2 regions of the Rhizobium sp. WYCCWR 11146 genome follow, and region 1 is predicted to be linked to the other one. Evidence: predicted binding sites of a transcription regulator. Region 1 holds the regulator's gene; the other holds the start of a gene.

Region 1 (3,207 bases):
TCGACGATCTTTGCCACCTCCTCGCATTGCTCGGCGGTATGAACATCGGTCAGGACGGGAAAGCCGAATTCCTTCTTGAGGTCGGCAAAGACCTCCATGCCCTTCTCGATCCCGATACCGCGTTCAGCCGACAGCGAGGTCCGGTTCGCCTTGTCGAAGGAGCTCTTGTAGACGAGGCCGATGCCGAGCTTTCCGCAAAGCTCTTTCAGCGTGCCGGCAACCATGAAGGCGTGGTCGCGGCTCTCCATCTGGCAGGGACCGGCAATCAGCGACAGGCGGCCGGTATTGGAAAAAGTGACCTGGCCTTGGCCTTCGCCGATCCTGACTTCGGAATTCGTATCAGTGCTCATCGTGTTTCCTCGAAGGCGAAGAGCGTGCCCTGCCCGGGCGCGGGCTTCACCAGAATGCGATTGTTCTTGCGCGTGTATGTCACCCCGTTAGCAGCCAAATGCGCTTCTGTCACGGCAAGATCGGCGACAGTGAAGAGGATTGCCCGGCCGCGCAGGCCGCGATCTGCGGATGAGCCGGCGATGTCGAAATAGGCCTCCAGCCCTTCCGGCGTCATCAGGCTGATTTTCGCATTCGATGCTGCGATATTGACGCCGAACCCGGTCTTCTCGACTGCCGATTGCGCCACGGCAAGGCTGACGAAGGCAGCGAAGGCGGCCGGCTCCGGCGTGCAAAGCGCGATCTCGATTAGGCCGGTGACGCCATTGGCATGCGTCTCCAGCGCGGCGCGGTCAGCCGGCAGCGTGACGCGCTCGACGGTGAAGAGCAGGAGATCAGGCGCGCGCAGGTCGCCGGCGAAAGCCAGCTTGAAGCCGGCAATCGTCTCGGAACCGTCCGGCATCGTCATCGGCCGGGTGAACTGCAGCATCTCGCCGGCGCTCGATCCGTTGCCGACGAAATTCTGATGATCGATGCCGGCATCCTTGCTGCCGAAAGCCAGCCCCGAAAGCCCCTCCTCGCCGCAGCGGAAGCGGAAGGCCTGGTTGCGGGCGGTGAAGACATTGCCTTGCCGCGCTGATGCCTCGCTCTCCTCGACGCTCGCAATCCCGAGCGGCTCCAGATAAGTCTTGTCGGCAAAGAAGACGCAGGCATTCTCCGTTCCGAAGGGATGGCGCGCATCGGCGGCAACGGTGAAGCCGAGCTTGCCGAGCCTCTCGCGCGCCAGATCGATATTGACGACCGGCAGCACGACATGATCCAGCGGGTGCGGTTTGGCGGAGTGCTCGTTCATGATATCCCCTCTCCTAACACGGCAGAGATGTGTGAGAGTGCCGCCCAAGGCAAGACTTGTGTGCCAATCCGGCGAATGAAAATAAAAATCTCAACGAGTTGGCGCCAAGTTTTACGGAAATTTAGCTACTTGCGGAACACATATGGAACATATAGTGTATGTTCTGGATTTGTTTCAATCACGAGGTCACAACGTCGATGCTCACGCGCAAACAACAGGAGCTTCTCCTTTTCATTCATGAGCGCATGAAGGAATCCGGCGTTCCGCCATCTTTCGACGAAATGAAGGATGCCCTGGATCTCGCTTCCAAGTCCGGGATTCACCGGCTGATTACGGCGCTGGAGGAGCGTGGCTTCATTCGCCGCCTACCGAACCGCGCCCGTGCGCTCGAGGTCATCAAGCTTCCGGAGGCCTACAGCCCCAGCATCCAGCCCCGGCGCGGCTTTTCGCCGAGCGTCATCGAGGGCAGCCTCGGCAAACCTCAGCCGGTCGCCGCCCCCGCTCCCGCAAAACCCGTCGCCGACAACGGCAACTCGGTCTCCGTGCCGGTCATGGGCCGAATCGCTGCCGGCGTGCCGATCTCGGCGATCCAGAACAATACCCACGACATCGTCGTTCCGGCGGACATGCTCGGCTCCGGTGAACATTATGCGCTCGAGGTCAAGGGCGATTCGATGATCGACGCCGGCATCTTCGACGGCGACACCGTGATCATCCGCAATGGCAGCACCGCAAGTCCTGGCGACATCGTCGTTGCTCTCGTCGACGACGAAGAAGCGACGCTCAAGCGCTTCCGCCGCAAGGGCGCCTCGATCGCGCTGGAGGCCGCCAACCCGGCTTACGAGACCCGGATTTTCGGGCCGGACCGCGTCAAGGTTCAGGGCAAACTCGTCGGTCTCATTCGCCGCTATCACTGACATTGGCCAGGCCCGATTCGGTAAAACTGTTGCTGCGCCAGTCATAGGCGCGATGGCGCATCCATGGCCGCGACAATGCATCGAATGCGGTTGCGACCTCCAGGCCGGTGTCCGTGAAGCGCAACTCGATGGAACCCGTCCTGCGCAGCGTCTCACCGGTGAAGAGCGTCGCACCTGAGCGGCAATTGTTGAAGCGAAGGCGGACCGATGTCACGACGATATCGGCCGCGTCACATGCCGGGCCGAGATAGGCGGCATTGTCGATGACGGTTACCACCTGACCATTGCCGAGCCTTGATGTGCACCAGGCCTTCTTGACGCAGGAAAAGCGGTTTGCGTCACCGCCCGCTGCGGCCGCCCGCATCGCGGTCCTTGCTTCGTTCTGCTGATCGCGGGAAAGCCTGACGCGGCGGTCTTCTCCCTCAGGCGGGATAGCAGGACCATCCAGCATCTTCGGCGGGTCATGCTTCGGCAGGACTAGCGCTCTCTGCCACTGGTCGAAGATGAAATCCGGCGGTCTTTCACGGTTGGAAGCCATTGCTGCCGCCTCGACCACCGCGACGAGACTGCCATCCTCCGAAATCACCAGATCCGGCGGCCGGGGAACCGGTAGAAGCAACAGGATGAGTGTTGCGACCGCGATGATCGATGTGCCGGCATGGCGCAACCGGGTACGGAGCAGCGTCAGCAGCAGAAAGCCTGCCACGGCTATCGCGAAATACCAGGCGGGCATGCGGCCGACGTCGATATTGCCATCCCAGCCGGACACCGTCTTTGCGACCGCGATCACCAGATCGAGGCCGAATCCGACGACCTTCCAGGCCCAAACATCCAGACCGAAAGGCATTAGCAGCATCGCCAGCAAGCCGGCCGGCATGACGATGAAGGAGATGATCGGCATCGTCGCGAGGTTCGCCGGCAGGCCGTAGGCGGTCAGGCGATGAAAATGCTCGATCGAAAACAGCGCGGTGGAAAAACCGCCGATCAGCGAGGTCAGGAAGACGCCGCCGAAGAAGCCTGCAACTGTAACGAAGGGCCTGATGATCGGCA
Region 2 (3,207 bases), on a different contig from region 1:
ATCGACCTTGCCGACCAGCGACGAGATATCCTGATTGTTCTCGTCTCCAGGCTCGGTCTTGGCGATGGCGATCTGGCGCAACCGCGAAGGCTGTACTCTGACGACGCGGAAGCGGGAAATATCGCCCCCGAAATCGTCGAGCCGCTTCAGGCACCACGGGCTCATCAGTCCGCTCAGGCGCCGCAGCGGAATGCCGTATTGCTCCTGCAGGAGCGATCCCATCGTGTCCGGGTCGAACAGGTTGAGCGGACTTTCGAAAACGGGGCTGATCTCGTCACCCGCCTTCAGCACGTAGATCGGATGAAGCTCCATCAGCAGCTTCAACCGCTCGGCCAGAGATGACTTGCCGCCGCCGACCGGGCCGAGCAGATAGAGGATCTGCTTGCGCTCCTCGAGCCCCTGCGCTGCATGCCGGAAGAAGGAAACGATGCGTTCGATTGTCTCTTCCATGCCGTGGAAGCCGACAAAGGCCGGATAGATCCGGATGGTCCGGTTCATGAAGATCCGGCCGAGGCGCGTGTCCCTGGCAGTATCGACCATCTGCGGCTCGCCTATCGCGGCGAGCAGCCGCTCGGTCGCATTGGCATAGGCAAGCGGTTCCTTTTTGCAAAGATCGAGATACTCCGAGATCGACATATCGGTCTCGCGACGCGCATCATAGCTGCGGGTGAACGCATCGAATACGGATTCGCTCAGCATGGGCCCTCCATCAAGGTTAATGCCACAGGCTCTAGGTCGTCATACCAAAGGAGATGGCCACGACATTCCTAAGAATCAATAGTTTCGCAGGTATATTCCACGCTCACCGGCTGTTTCTGGCAATGCACAAAAACGTGCGTGCACCGGTTATTTTTTTACTCTACGAAACTGTTTCTTATTGTAGTTGAGAAAAGGGCTATTGCGATATCAGCACATTTCGCGACGTGACAGAAAGATGAAAAGGGTGTGCAATGTCGCCCGTGATTCGAGCTCTGGAGAAATCGACGATTTGGCTGTGAAACTGCCCAAAGTCGATGCGGCGTGTGCCGATCCGCTCCAGACATGCTGGAAAACGGCGCATCCCAGCCATGCGCCCCGCATCGTGATCATGCGGCTACCCGGCGCGACTCAGCCGTTGAATGCCTTCTCCAGCGCGGCGACATCGATCTTGACCATGCCGAGCATCACTTCGGTCACGCGCTTGGCCCGCTCGCGGTCGCTGTCGGCGATCATCTCGGACAGCACGCGCGGCACGATCTGCCAGGAAAGGCCCCAGCGGTCCTTTAGCCAGCCGCAGGCCTCCGGCGTGCCGCCATTGCCGAGGAAGGCCTCCCATATCCGATCGATCTCGGCCTGGCTTTCCACGAGAATCGCGATCGAAAAGGAATGGTTGAAACTATCGAGCGGGCCGGCCTTCATGGCCAGGAAGGCCTGGTCGGCGAGCGTGAACTCGATCAGCTCGACGCTGCCGGGAGGCCCGCTCGGCGTTTCCGCCGGCAATATGGTAGTGCGGCCGATGCTGGAGTCCGGGATAACAGACACGTAGAATTCGACGGCTTCGCGCGCTTCCTCGGCGAACCAGAGATTTGAAACGACCTTCGGCATGAAACGGCCTCCTTGTTGACGGGTGTTGATCCGGACTGCTGTCCGATGACCCAAGGACGCCCCGCCGGCGCCGGTTCCGACACGCCGCGATCGAAATTTTAGCTCCGCCCGCCCGCATGGCGACCACAGCCGGGCTAGGCGGCGGCATTGCCGCCCGCAACATACCGCTTGGGATAGCGCCGGCTCGGGAATGAAAGCAGAACATCTTTTCTGGTCTTTCCTTCCCGAATCACTACATTACGCGCCATGAGCAATAGTTTCGACGATATGCCCTTCTTCGACGAAGAGCCGGGCGAGATGGCGCGCAAGCCGCAGCCGCCTGCCGCAACCGCCGAAAGGGCGCCCGCCGCCAGTGGCGGCATCGCCGCCCGCGCCATGGCGGCTCGCGATGGCGGCAAGCGACCGGATTATCTCGCCGGGCTGAACCCCGAGCAGACCGAAGCCGTCGAAACACTGGAAGGCCCCGTCCTCGTGCTCGCCGGCGCCGGCACCGGCAAGACGCGCGTGCTGACGACCCGCATTGCCCATATCCTCAATACCGGCCGCGCCTTCCCCTCGCAGATCCTCGCCGTCACCTTCACCAACAAGGCTGCCCGCGAGATGAAGGAGCGCATCGCGTTGCTCGTCGGCGGCGCCGTCGAAGGCATGCCCTGGCTTGGCACCTTCCATTCGATCGGCGTCAAACTTCTGCGCCGTCACGGCGAGCTTGTCGGCCTGCGCTCCGATTTCACCATTCTCGATACCGACGATGTCATCCGCCTGATCAAGCAGATCATCCAGGCCGAAGGCCTCGACGACAAGCGCTGGCCGGCCAAGCAGTTCGCCGGCATGATCGACACCTGGAAGAACAAGGGTCTCGGCCCTGCCGATATCCCCGAGGGCGACGCCCGCGCGTTTGCCAATGGCCGCGGCCGCGATCTTTATTTCGCCTATCAGGCGCGCCTGACGACGCTGAACGCCTGCGATTTCGGCGACCTGCTGATGCATCCGATCGCGATCTTCCGCAAGAACCCGGATCTCTTGAAGGAATATCACGGCCGCTTCCGCTACATCCTCGTCGACGAGTACCAGGATACCAATACCGCCCAGTACATGTGGCTCAGGCTTCTCGCCCAGCGCTCCAAGGGCGAGCCGCAGAACGTCTGCTGCGTCGGCGACGACGATCAGTCGATCTATGGCTGGCGCGGCGCAGAGGTCGACAATATCCTGCGCTTCGAAAAGGATTTCCCCGGCGCCAAGGTCATCAAGCTCGAGCGCAACTACCGCTCGACCGAACATATCCTCGGGGCCGCCGCCCATCTGATTGCCCATAATGAGGGCCGCCTCGGCAAGACGCTGTTCACCGACCGCTCCGATCCAGACGACGTCAAGGTGCAGGTCCACGCTTCCTGGGATTCGGAGGAGGAAGCCCGCGCCATCGGCGAGGAGATTGAGCAACTCCAGCGCGGCAAGCATCTCTTGAACGACATGGCGATCCTCGTGCGCGCCTCCTTCCAGATGCGCGAATTCGAAGACCGCTTCGTCACCCTCGGCCTCAACTACCGCGTCATCGGCGGCCCGCGCTTCTACGAGCGCCTCGAGATCCGCGATGCCATGGCCTATTTCCGCCTGGTCGCTCAAGCC

The links. Region 1 encodes LexA, which represses DNA repair genes until DNA is damaged. Its sites were predicted from a motif close to TGTTCNNNNTGTGTTCNG; they were not measured.
Region 2: the regulator LexA is predicted to act here: its motif matches at 1,771-1,788, upstream of HX899_RS12430 (ATP-dependent helicase).

The regions. Positions count from the first base shown of each region.
Region 1 is NZ_JACCEY010000037.1:139,943-143,149, reverse strand. It holds gene kdsA (3-deoxy-8-phosphooctulonate synthase) at 1-350, opposite strand, end outside; gene HX899_RS28315 (VOC family protein) at 347-1,240, opposite strand; gene lexA (transcriptional repressor LexA) at 1,438-2,157, shown strand; gene HX899_RS28305 (ComEC/Rec2 family competence protein) at 2,138-3,207, opposite strand, start outside.
Region 2 is NZ_JACCEY010000016.1:500,603-503,809, reverse strand. It holds gene HX899_RS12440 (PrkA family serine protein kinase) at 1-699, opposite strand, end outside; gene HX899_RS12435 (VOC family protein) at 1,108-1,584, opposite strand; gene HX899_RS12430 (ATP-dependent helicase) at 1,831-3,207, shown strand, end outside.